4 regions of the Mesorhizobium sp. M1295 genome follow, and region 3 is predicted to be linked to each of the others. Evidence: predicted binding sites of a transcription regulator. Region 3 holds the regulator's gene; each other region holds the start of a gene.
What was found. Region 3 encodes LexA, which represses DNA repair genes until DNA is damaged. Its sites were predicted from a motif close to TGTTCNNNNTGTGTTCNG; they were not measured.
Positions count from the first base shown of each region.

Region 1: uvrA (excinuclease ABC subunit UvrA) is a predicted target of LexA. The motif match lies at 1,536-1,553, and genes of this name have one in related genera.
Region 2: NKH29_RS08740 (PA0069 family radical SAM protein) is a predicted target of LexA. The motif match lies at 1,136-1,153, and genes of this name have one in related genera.
Region 4: NKH29_RS00495 (ATP-dependent helicase) is a predicted target of LexA. The motif match lies at 2,151-2,168, and genes of this name have one in related genera.

Region 1 is NZ_JAMYLU010000021.1:65,783-68,979, forward strand. Features, by position in the region: gene NKH29_RS25165 (ATP-dependent Clp protease proteolytic subunit) at 22-627, shown strand; gene NKH29_RS25170 (hypothetical protein) at 712-1,005, shown strand; gene uvrA (excinuclease ABC subunit UvrA) at 1,703-3,197, shown strand, end outside.
Region 2 is NZ_JAMYLU010000004.1:278,250-281,446, forward strand. Features, by position in the region: gene NKH29_RS08730 (phytanoyl-CoA dioxygenase family protein) at 1-383, opposite strand, end outside; gene NKH29_RS08735 (glycosyltransferase) at 573-1,076, opposite strand; gene NKH29_RS08740 (PA0069 family radical SAM protein) at 1,228-2,382, shown strand; gene rnhB (ribonuclease HII) at 2,549-3,197, shown strand, end outside.
Region 3 is NZ_JAMYLU010000008.1:206,325-209,521, reverse strand. Features, by position in the region: gene NKH29_RS14260 (ComEC/Rec2 family competence protein) at 1-783, shown strand, start outside; gene lexA (transcriptional repressor LexA) at 777-1,508, opposite strand; gene kynU (kynureninase) at 1,980-3,197, shown strand, end outside.
Region 4 is NZ_JAMYLU010000001.1:102,368-105,564, forward strand. Features, by position in the region: gene NKH29_RS00495 (ATP-dependent helicase) at 1-2,109, opposite strand, end outside; gene NKH29_RS00500 (glucose/quinate/shikimate family membrane-bound PQQ-dependent dehydrogenase) at 2,362-3,197, shown strand, end outside.

The sequences.
Region 1 (3,197 bases), on a different contig from region 3:
AATAGTCAACGGAGAGAAACGATGAGCGGCCTTGCCAATCTGGTGCCGATGGTGATCGAGCAGTCGAGCCGCGGCGAACGCGCCTTCGACATATTTTCGCGGCTGCTGCGCGAGCGCATCGTCTTCATCAACGGCCCGATCGACGACGGCACCTCGGCGCTGGTCTGCGCCCAGCTTCTGTCGCTGGAATCCGACAATCCCGACAAGGAGGTCTCGCTCTACATCAACTCGCCGGGCGGCGTGGTGACCAGCGGTTTCGCCATCTACGACACGATGCAGTACATCAGCTGCCCGGTCTCCACCGTTTGTATGGGCTTCGCCGCCTCGATGGCCTCGTTCCTCTTGATGGCGGGCACGCCGGGGCGGCGCATCGCATTGCCCAACGCCAGCATCGTGCTGCATCAGCCTCTCGGCGGTTTCCAGGGCCAGGCCTCCGACATCCAGCGCCATGCCGAGGGCATCCTTCGCACCAAGCGGCGCATGACCGATCTTTACGCCCAGCATTGCGGCCGCACCTACGAAGAAGTGGAACGCACGCTCGACCGCGACTTTTTCATGACCGCGCAGGAGGCCAAGGATTGGGGCCTCGTCGACCATGTTTTCGACACTCGCAAACAGGCCGCGTGAAGCACCTTCGAAGCGATATAAGGGCCGGCAACTTTCAGCGCCGCCGGTCTGGCTTCGGCGCTATCGCCGCACTATAGTCAGGTGATGACCGCCAGCCGTTCACCCAGCCTATACCTTGCCATTGCCGCCATTGTGGGCACGAACATGCTGGTGGGCACGGCATTTGCCCAAGATAATTCGACGTCGGCGCAAAGGGGCGCCCTGCCCGGTGTGACCAGCGACTATCGCATCGCCGAGCCAGCGCTGCAGCCCGAGCCCGACGGGGCGGTTCCCAGCAGCGGCTACGGCACATTCAAGATCGGCGATACCGAAGTTCGGATTTCCGGTAGCATCACCATCGATGTCGCCACCGGCGGGATCAGGCCTCCCAGCCGCTAAGTTCGCCTGGTATGCACCACAAATGTGCGCTTCAAACGAACAGCCCCGCCATTGCTTGTGCAACTGACGGGGCTTCTTGGATCTAAAATCCAAATTGCCGGGAGTGTACTGCCGGCTTTTTATTTCGGATGCTTCGCGGCATTCAGCCGACGATCCGACTAGCAGTCTCTGATTGTTGTGGGGATCGGCAAGTCAACGTTGGCAGATAGCGCAAAACGCCTGACCTGGCCACTTATACCTGCCGCGGCTCCAGCGACACGTGGAGCCTCAACGAACTATCCGGTGGAGTCATGCCTCTGCTCTCCTTCTGTTCATTGTGACTGTCGTCGTCGAAGCGCTCATCGCATAACCCGCGGCGTCTCGCAGGCTAGCCCCAGGCCGCGAGGCCATCGAAAGACGGCCGGCTTCGTTGACGTTTGGAGTCTGCCCCCGTGACGCATGGACGTCAACCTTGAATAGCCGATTACCGAAAAATGTGATCGCGAGACGCTTTGTGAAGCCGGCTGTACGGGCAGCTTTTGTCAGGAGCGTGTTCGGCCTTTGTTCTTTCCGCTTGCCCGTTCGCGCGAAAGGCGGTTAAACGCTTTGGTCGAGAGTTGTGGCGTCTCTCGAAAAGGCGGCGAAATTACCTACATAGGGGATGGTCGGGAAAACCCGCCCATCCCACGAATTCCAGATTCTGAGGCGGCGACCGGCGATGGCCGACCATAAATATCTCTCCATTCGCGGGGCACGCGAACACAATCTGAAGAATGTCGATCTCGACCTGCCGCGTGACAGCCTGATCGTCATGACCGGGCTGTCGGGGTCCGGCAAGTCGTCGCTTGCCTTCGACACCATCTATGCCGAAGGCCAGCGCCGCTATGTCGAGAGCCTTTCGGCCTACGCACGGCAATTCCTCGAGATGATGCAGAAGCCGGACGTCGACCAGATCGACGGCCTGTCGCCGGCCATCTCCATCGAGCAGAAGACCACCTCGAGGAACCCGCGCTCGACGGTCGGCACCGTCACCGAGATCTACGATTATATGCGGCTTTTGTTCGCCCGCGTCGGCATCCCCTATTCGCCGGCCACCGGCCTGCCGATCGAGAGCCAGACGGTTTCGCAGATGGTCGACCGGGTGCTTGCGGTCGAAGAGGGCACCCGGCTGTTCATCCTGGCACCGATGGTGCGCGGCCGCAAAGGCGAGTACCGCAAGGAACTGCTCGAGCTGCAGAAAAAGGGTTTTCAGCGCGTCAAGGTCGACGGCGTCTTCTACGAGATCGCCGACGTGCCGGCGCTGGACAAGAAGTACAAGCACGACATCGACGTCGTCGTCGACCGCATCGTCGTGCGCGGCGATCTGGCGACGCGGCTCGCCGATTCCATCGAGACCGCGCTGAAGCTGGCCGACGGGCTGGCGGTGGCGGAATTTGCCGACAAGCCGCTCGACGCCAGCCAGACCGGCGAGGATTCGGTCAACAAGTCGAAGAACGAGACGCATGAGCGCATGCTGTTCTCGGAAAAATTCGCCTGCCCGGTGTCCGGCTTCACCATTCCCGAGATCGAGCCCAGGCTGTTCTCGTTCAACAATCCGTTCGGCGCCTGCCCGACCTGTGACGGGCTCGGCAGCCAGCGCGCCATTGACGCCAGCCTGGTCGTGCCCGACGAGAATGTCTCGCTGCGTGCCGGCGCCGTCAGCCCGTGGGCGAAGTCGACCTCACCCTATTATGCGCAGACGCTGGAAGCGCTGGGCGTTGCCTATGGCTTCAAGCTCGGCGACAAGTTCAAGGATTTGAGCGAAGAGGCAAAGCAAGCGATCCTGCACGGCACTGGCGAGCGCGAAATCGCCTTCCAGTATGATGACGGGCTGCGCTCCTACAAGACGACCAAGACCTTCGAGGGCGTCATCCCCAATCTCGAGCGCCGCTGGAAGGAAACCGAATCCGCCTGGATGCGCGAGGAGATCGAGCGCTTCATGTCGGCCACGCCCTGCCCGGCCTGCCGCGGCTACCGGCTGAAGCCCGAGGCGCTCGCAGTCAAGATCGCCGGCAAGCACATTGGCGAGGTCACCGAGCTGTCGATCCGCAAGGCTGACCAGTGGTTCACCGATTTGCCTGCTTCGCTTAACGACAAGCAGAACGAGATCGCAGTGCGCGTGCTCAAGGAAATCCGCGAGCGGCTGCGCTTCCTCAACGATGTCGGTCTCGACT
Region 2 (3,197 bases), on a different contig from region 3:
AATTCCAGCCGGCGGTCGAAATTGCCGAAGCATGGCGTGTGCTCGGCGAAGCGGGCGATCTCCTCATGGATGGCGGCTGGCAGCGTCAGGCCCGAATAGAGCCCCTCCGTCCGCAGCGCGCCGACGACGGCATCGCGATCGACGCCGGCGAACATCGTTTCACTGACATTGCGCGCCGGCCGAACCGGCTTCGCACCGCGCCAGTGCAGCCGCCGCGCCGGCATGGTGCGCGCCAGCATGAACATCGGCAGCCATGCCGGATTCTCGCGAAGGTCGGAAAGATAGGTCGGAATGCGGGCGGCGATGCGGCGCAGCGTACCGCCGTTGCGTGCGATCGCCTCGAGGCTTGCAGCGCCGGACTTGTCAGGGCTTGAAAGGGTCATCGGGGTCCTCAAATGTCGAGGGAACAGCATCGACGATAGTCGTCGTCGCCGCTCCGGCACACCCCAAACCCATTCGCCCGTATCGCTGGGAATGGTAACCCCCGGCCAGATTTTGTGCAATGCACAATAAACGACAACCCGCCAGAAAATTTGCTTGGGCGGCGTTTCCTAGGCCGGGATGGTAAGCCGTCACTTCCGCGGCGCCACCCAGATCTCGGCGTGGAGCCTTCTTGTCGCCAGGCCGCGGGCGATCGCTTCGGCGCTGCGGGCGCTCTTAGACAGCGCGGCGGCCTGACGCTTGCTGATCACCAAGCCTTCGGCGAGAGCGCGATTTCCGGCAAAGACCCGCGACAGGAACGGCGCGCGGCTGCCGCGTGCCCGTGAAAATCGCGCCGCCATGGTTTGCCTGGCCGTATGGGCGACGACCTCGTCGATCCAGCCCTCCCCCAGCCGCGCTCCCGGTTCCAGCAAAAGCAGCCAGTCGCCCTTGGCCTGCCTGATGCCGGCGGCGATGCCGCCGCTGACATAGTGGCAGCCGGCATGTTCGGCGACGCGGTGCGTCTGATCGGTCGAGCCGGTGTCGCAGACGAGAACGTCGCGCACCACGCCTTCGACCGCGCCGCCGATCAGCGAGGCGAGCGTGCGGGCGAGGCCCTCCTCGTCATTCAGGGTTTCGATCAGGACGCTGAGCATGTTTAGCCGAATAGCGGAAAGCGGTGGGCAGCGCCAGTTTTTGCGGCACGCCGCGAGAAAGTTCTTGCTTTGTTCCACTCGGTGCGATAGGAATACATTCATGAGCAGAGCGATTCGACAGCGGGCGGACAGTCCCTGGGAAAGGGCCAAAATGGAACAGATCGTGCGTGCCGACATTGCCGCCTTCGGCGCTGGCAGGGCCGAGATGGCGAATGCGATGATCGAGCAGAGCGGCATGCGCGTCCGCCCAGACCGCAATCGCGGCAGGTCGGCGGGCATCAATCCGTCCGGCCGTTTCGAGCCGGTCAGCCGGCATGTGTTCGACGACGGCTGGAATTCGCTGGAGGAGCTGCCGCCCTTCAAGACCGAGGTACAGGTCGAGAAGCCGCGCACCATCATCACCCGCAACGAATCGCCCGACATCTCCTTCGACCGCTCGATCAATCCCTATCGCGGCTGCGAACATGGCTGCGTCTATTGCTTCGCGCGGCCGACGCACAGCTTCATGGGCCTGTCGCCGGGGCTGGATTTCGAATCGAAGCTGTTTGCCAAGCCGGATGCGGCGCGGCTGCTCGACAAGGAATTGTCCAGGGATAATTACCAGCCGCGCACCATCGCCATCGGCACCAACACCGATCCCTACCAGCCGATCGAGAAGCAATACCGGATTATGCGCGAGATCCTCGAAGTGCTGGAGGCGCGCGGGCATCCGGTCGGCATCGTCACCAAGTCAGCGCTGGTGACACGCGACATCGACATTCTGTCACGCATGGCCGAACGCGGGCTGGCCAAGGTGGCACTGTCGGTGACGACATTGGACAGGATGCTGGCCAGAACGATGGAGCCGCGCGCGTCGACGCCGACCAAGCGGCTGGAGGCGATCAGGCAGCTTTCGGACGCCGGCATTCCGGCCTCGGTGATGGTCGCGCCGATCATCCCCGGACTGACCGACTCGGAAATGGAGCGCATTCTCGATTCGGCGCAGGCAGCGGGCGCGCGTGAAGCGGGCTATGTGCTGCTGCGCCTGCCGCTGGAGGTCGCGCCGATCTTCAAGGACTGGCTGCTGCGCCACTATCCCGACCGCTATCGCCACGTCATGTCGCTGATCCGTTCGATGCGCGACGGCAAGGACTACGATTCGGAATGGGGCAAGCGCATGAAAGGCTCCGGCCCTTATGCCTGGCAGATCGGCCGCCGTTTCGAGATCGCCGCCAAACGGCTCGGCCTCAATGCCGAGCGGCGCTCGCTGAGGACCGACCGGTTCGTCCCCGCCGCCAAGGCAACCGAGCAGCTGATGCTGCTGTGACAAAGCGTCTCGCGCCAGCCGCTTGAAGCGGCCGCAGCAGGCGAAAAATCCCGTCCGGCCTGTCCTGTCCCCGGGCTTGCAGACGGTAGCCCCTCCTGGTCCGGTGCCCCGCCCGACCCGGAGGGGACTTGCGGAGAATCGGAGCCGATGCGAACCTCGCCGCACCATGGCTCGCCCGCGTTCCGATTCTCCGCTTCTCTTCGAAATCGTCGAGAAACCCGACTTCTCGTTCGAGACGAAGGCGATGGCCGAAGGCCTGTGGCCGGTGGCGGGGATGGACGAGGCCGGCCGCGGCCCGCTCGCCGGGCCGGTGGTGGCTGCAGCGGTGGTGCTCGATCCCGCCAACATCCCCGACGGCCTCGATGATTCCAAGCGGCTGACGCATTTGCAGCGCGAGGCGCTGTTCCTGAAAATCCTCGGCTCCGCACTCGCCGTATCGATGGCCTCGGTCAGCGCCGAAGGCATCGATGCCTCCAACATCCTCAAGGCCAGCCTGGAGGCGATGCGCCGTGCAGTGGCCGGCCTGTCAATCCGGCCGAAGCTGGCGCTGGCCGACGGCCGCGACGTGCCGCCCGGCCTGCCCTGCGAGGGCAAAGCGCTGATCAAGGGCGACCAGCGCTCGCAGTCGATCGCTGCAGCCTCGATCGTCGCCAAGGTGTTGCGCGACCGCATGATGTGCGGCTGCGGCAGCCATCATGCGCGTTACGGCTTCGAGCTGCATATGGGCTACGCCACTGTGCGCCATCGCACGGCGATCGATCTGCACGGGCCAGTGGCACGGCTGCACCGCGCCTCCTTCGCGCCGTTCCGGTTCG
Region 3 (3,197 bases):
CTGACGGCGATGATCGCCCTGTCCGGGTGGATCTCCGAGCGCTCGCCGATCGATGCGGTCGGGCTGATTTCGCTGAGATCTGTCCTTTTGGTGACGATCGCTCTCGTCATTGCCAGCATGGCGACGACCTGGTTGCGGCTCGTGGCCCTTCCTTTTGCGCTCGCCGGCTTGCTAACGACAACGCAGACGCGCGTACCCGATGTATTGATCTCGGAGGACGCACGGCTCGTCGCGCTGCCGATCGGCAGCGGTGAACTCGCGGTCAACCGGGCACGCCCGAATGAGTTCACCATCGACAACTGGAAACGCGCGCTCACATCAGAGGCTATCGTCGCGCCGGAAACACCTGGAAAGAACGATCCGCAATTCGACATTGCCGATCCGGCCGACTTACCGCCGGGCATGCCGTTCATTTGCACGGACGGTCTCTGCCTTGCCAGGCATCCATCCGGCGCGATCATCGCGCTAGCCAATGACCGCGATACTGCACGGCCAGCCTGCGCCTTTGCCAGCTTGATCGTCATCGACGACGCCACCGCCCATAATCCCTGCTACTACGACCGGCTGGTCCTCGTCGTCACCAAACGGCAACTGGCGCGCGCGGGAAGTGCGGCCGTCTATTTCGATCCACAAGCGGCAACACGCGCCGAAATCCGCTTCGCCGTCGAAAAATCATACCGGCCCTGGCACGTGCAGCGGAAATTTTCCCGCGCGGCGCGGGGCATGCCGCCATACCGCAGAGCCGACAAGCCAAAAGCCGGCGCCAAGGGCGCAGCTCAGTAGCGGCGAATCAGCCCAACGAGCTTGCCCTGCACCTTGACCCTGTCTGGTCCGAAGATGCGCGTCTCGTAGGCCGGATTGGCGGCTTCCAGGGCGATCGAGGCGCCCTTGCGGCGGAACCGCTTCAGCGTCGCTTCTTCCTCGTCGACCAGTGCCACCACGATCTCACCGGGGCTCGCCGTATCGGCATTGCGGATGATCACCGTGTCGCCGTCGAAAATGCCAGCCTCGATCATCGAATCGCCTTTGACCTCCAGCGCATAATGCTCGCCGCCCATGATCATGTCCGGCGGCACCGAGATCGAATGCGTCTGGTGCTGGATGGCATCGATCGGCACACCGGCGGCGATGCGGCCCATCACCGGGATCGACACGGCGGCGACGACATCGTCGTCATTGCCGGCTGCAGGCATGCGCGACGATGTCGGCTTGCCCTGCCGAGGACCTTGCCCAAGACTGCCCTGGATGACGCTCGGCGAGAACTTGCGTGCCGCATTTAGGCCGGGGGCGATCGAATCGGGCAGGCGCAGCACCTCCAGTGCACGGGCCCGGTTGGGCAAACGGCGAATGAAGCCGCGCTCCTCCAGCGCCGTAATCAGCCGGTGGATTCCCGATTTGGAAGCCAGGTCGAGCGCTTCCTTCATCTCGTCGAAGGAGGGCGGGATACCGCTTTCCTTCAGCCTTTCGTGGATGAACATAAGCAGTTCGTGTTGTTTGCGTGTCAGCATAGCGACCCCCAACAGAATCAGAAAAACAAACCCAGAACAAACACTATCTGTTCCAGTTGTGTTCCGCAACTGTTTAAAGTTTAATGAATGTGTTAGGGCTCGGGAAACGATACCACTCACCAAACCGGAACGCTGCATTTTCACCGCCGCGGGCGTCATCGCCTTGATTCTGCTTTCGTTTGCGGCCTCTGGGTTCCCAGAAGGCGGCACTGGTATCGGCCGTCAGCCGGCAAAGGGCACGGAATTGAAGCCGTATCGACTGTGCGGTTTGGTCAATGCACCGTGAACGAAACGAACTCAAAACGCCAACCTTGGGTTGGCTTGGCTCCTGGTTTCCACCGCGTGGTCAGGCAACTTGTCGCCGGTGGAGCCTTGCTGCGCGATACCAGGTAATGGAGAACCGCTCGTGACCGATGGATGCCGTCGATGCGTGTCCGGCGTTGCGGTGAATCTTGGGGGAGCAGACAAATCATGACAGGAATTCGCGATCTCGTTGCCATAAGGGCGATGGATGCTGCAGATCCGCTGCGCGCGATGCGCGACCGCTTTGTGCTGCCGCAAGGAGTGATCTATCTCGACGGCAATTCGCTAGGGGCCGCTTCGCGTGCAGCTTTCGATGAATTGAGCAAGGCAGCGACCGAAGAATGGGCGCATGATCTCATCCGCGCCTGGAACACGGCCGGCTGGTTCAACATGCCGCTCGAACTCGGCGACCAGCTCGGGCGCCTGATCGGTGCCGCGGCCGGCCAGACGGTGGTCTGCGACACGACATCGGTCAACATCTACAAGCTGCTGCACGCCGCCATGGCCATGCGGCCGGAGCGGCAGGTCATCGTCGCCGAGGGCGACAGTTTTCCGACAGACCTCTACATGGCTGAGGGTGTGGTTTCGACGCGAAAAGATACGCTGCTGCGCCTCTCGGGGGTCGACGCGCCGAGCATCGAAGAGCTGATCGACGAACGCACCGCCGTGGTGCTGGTCAACCACGTCAACTACAAGTCGGGCGAACTGCGCGACATGCCGGCGCTGACGCGCAGGGCCCAGGAAGCCGGGGCGATGATCGTCTGGGATCTCTGCCACACCGCCGGTGCGATGCCAGTCGAGCTCGACACGGCAAACGCCGATTTTGCCGTTGGCTGCACCTACAAATATCTGAATGGCGGACCGGGCGCGCCTGCCTTCATCTATGCGGCTGAGCGGCATCTTGCCGACATCCAGCAGCCGCTCACCGGCTGGTGGGGCCATGCACGGCCCTTCGCCTTCGAGCCAGGCTATGCGGCCGGCACCGGCATCCGCCGGTTTCTGTGCGGCACCCAGCCGGTCCTGTCGATGCGCACGCTGAAGGGCGCGCTCGACATCTGGAACGATGTCGACATGACGGCGGTGCGCAAGAAGAGCATCGCGCTGGCTGATCTGTTCATCGAGCTCGTCGAGGCAAAGTGCGGCACTTACGGGCTAACGCTCGAAAGCACGCGCGACGGGGAAAAACGCGGCAGCCAGATTTCATTCATGCACGAGCATGGCTACCAGATCATGCGCGCGCTGATCGAACGTGGCGTGATCGGCGATTTTCGCGCGCCATCGACCATGCGCTTCGGCTTCACCCCGCTCTATGTCGGCTATGCCGATGTCTGGCAGGCCGTCGAAGTGCTTGAGGACATCCTGCGCACCGGTGCGTGGAAGGATGCG
Region 4 (3,197 bases), on a different contig from region 3:
GCCATGGATGCGGCGGTTGGAGACGAACCACAAATGCAGGTTCTTCTTGGCGCGGGTCAGCCCGACATAGGCAAGGCGGCGCTCTTCCTCCAGGCCGGAGCGGCCGCCCTCGTCGAGTGCGCGCTGATGCGGGAACAGGCCCTCCTCCCAGCCAGGCAGAAAGACGGTCTCGAATTCGAGGCCCTTGGCCGAATGCAGCGTCATGATGTTGACGGCGTCGAGCTCGGCGTTCTGCTCGGCGTCCATGACGAGTGCGACATGTTCGAGGAAGGAGCGCAGCGATTCGTACTCCTCCATGGAGCGGATCAGTTCTTTCAAGTTCTCGAGCCGGCCGGGCGCTTCCACCGAGCGGTCGTTCTTCCACATGTCGGTGTAGCCGCTCTCCTCCAAAATGGTCTCGGCGAGCTCGGTATGCGGGGTGGTTTCCAGAGCCTTCTGCCAGCGTTCGAAATTGGCGGCGACCTCGCGAAGTGCGGCGCGCGGCTTCGGCTTCAGCTCGTCGCTCTCGGCGAGTTTTGCCGCCGCCTCCAGCATCGGGATGCGAAGGGCGCGGGCGGTATCATGGATCTGGCGGATGGTGGCCTCGCCAAGCCCGCGCTTCGGCACGTTGACGATGCGCTCGAAAGCGAGGTCGTCGGCGCCTTGCGCGACGACGCGGAAGAAGGCCAGCGCGTCGCGGATCTCGAGCCGCTCATAGAAGCGCGGGCCGCCGATGACGCGGTAGTTGAGGCCGAGCGTGACGAAGCGGTCCTCGAATTCGCGCATCTGGAAAGACGCGCGGACGAGAATCGCCATATCGTTCAAATTGTGCTTCTGGCGCTGGTAGGCCTCGATGGTCTCGCCGACGGCGCGGGCCTCCTCCTCGGAATCCCAGGCGGCGTGGACATGCACCTTCTCGTCGTCCTCGGCGATCTTCTCGGTAAACAGCGTCTTGCCGAAGCGGCCCTCATTGTGGGCGATGAGATGCGAGGCGGTGCCGAGGATGTGCGCGGTCGAGCGGTAGTTGCGCTCCAGCCGGATGATGGTGGCGCCGGGGAAATCCTTGTCGAAGCGCAGGATGTTGTCGACTTCGGCGCCGCGCCAGCCATAGATCGACTGGTCGTCGTCGCCGACGCAGCAGATGTTAACTTTGCTTTCGCTCACGGCCGCGCGCGAGCTTCGCTCGCTGGCCTCCGCGGGGGCGGCCTGGCCGGCCGACGCCCGGTCGGGCTTGCGGCCTTCGGCCGAAGAGCGCCCAATCTCCCCCGCGAGGGGGGAGATTGGCTTGCCTTGAGGCCGCTGGGCCAGCAGGCGCAGCCACATGTACTGTGCGGTGTTGGTGTCCTGGTACTCGTCGACGAGGATGTAGCGGAAGCGCTTGTGGTATTCCTTCAGCACGTCCGGATTGGCGCGGAAGATGCGGATCGGGTGACATAGGAGATCGCCGAAGTCACAGGCATTCAGCGTCTGCAGCCGCTCCTGATAGGCCTTGTAGAGTTCGCGGCCCTTGCCGTTGGCGAAGGCACGGGCATCGCCCTCGGGGATGTCGGCGGGACCGAGGCCCTTGTTCTTCCAGCCGTCGATCATCTGGGCGAACTGCTTGGCCGGCCAGCGCTTGTCGTCCAGCCCTTCCGCCTGGATGAGCTGTTTGATCAGCCGCACGACATCGTCGGTGTCGAGAATGGTGAAGTCGGATTTGAGCCCGGCCAGCTCGGCATGTCGGCGCAGCAGCTTCACGCCAATCGAGTGGAAGGTGCCGAGCCACGGCATGCCCTCGACATTGCCTTCGCCGATCAACAGGCCGATGCGCTGCTTCATCTCGCGCGCCGCCTTGTTGGTGAAGGTGACGGCGAGGATCTGCGAAGGGAAGGCCTTGCCGGTGGCAAGGATGTGGGCGATGCGGGTGGTCAAGACGCGCGTCTTGCCGGTGCCGGCGCCGGCCAGCACCAGCACCGGGCCTTCGGTGGTTTCCACCGCCAGCCGCTGCTCGGGGTTGAGGCCGTTGAGATAATCGGGCGCGTTGTTTTGATTGCTGCGGGCAGCCATGGCGCGCGCGGCGATGCCCGACGGGGCCACGGGCCGCGCGTTCGGTTCGTCAAAAAAGGGCATGTCTTCCGAAAAGCCGGACATCTCTCCCCGAATGTAGTGATTCGGCAGCGAAAGGCCAGAAGTGTCTCCGTTTTGTTCTCTGTCCAGTCGGTAGACTCACAATCTGAATGGGTCCGCTAACCAAAACGCCGAGCTTGCCGTGGGTCGACGCCGTAAAACGCCGAGCTTGCTTGACAGGGGAAGCGGGCCGGAGAAAGTTGCGTGGGGGCAGGCACGCAATGCGGGGTTGCCCATGGACGCGTCGCGGAGCGCACCAGTCGAAGGAGCACCGTCTTGGCTGTGGTCATCACCTCCCTGATCCTTTTCCTCATCGGCCTGGCGCTTGGCGGCGGCGGCATCTGGCTCGTGACGCTGGGCGGCAGCTGGTATTACGTCATCGCCGGCATAGCTTTCCTGATCGCTGCCTGGCTGCTCTACAGGCGCAGATCCACGGCGCTGTGGCTCTACGCGGCGATCGTGCTCGGCACGCTCGCCTGGGCTGTCTGGGAAACCGGCTTCGACTGGTGGGAGCTCGGCCCGCGCGGCGGCATCATCGTGCTTGTCGCGCTGTGGCTATTGACGCCATGGGCGCGGCGCGGGCTTACCGGTCCCGACGGACGAGCGCCGCTGATCCTCGCGGTGCTGGCATCGCTCGGCGTCGCCGGTTATTCGATGACGACGGACCCAAAGGATATTGCCGGCCAACTCAACACCGACAAGGTGACGCCGACGGCCGAACTCGGCGGCAATGTGCCGGCCGGCGAATGGCACTATTACGGTCGCACGCAATATGGCCAGCGCTATTCGCCGCTCGACCAGATCACCCCCGAAAACGTTGCCAATCTGCAGCCGGCCTGGACCTATCGCACCGGCGACGTGAAAGGGCCCGACGACATCGGCGAGACGACCTATCAGGTGACGCCGCTGAAAATCGCCGACACGCTCTACATCTGCACGCCGCATAATTTCGCCATCGCCATCGATGCCGCGAGCGGCAAGGAGAAATGGCGTTTCGATCCGCAGGTCAAGCTCAACAAGGACCGCCAGCACCAGACCTGCCGCGGCGTGGCTTACTATGCCGATGCCAAGATCGCCGCCGGCCAGCCCTGCGCCACGCGCATCTATCTGCC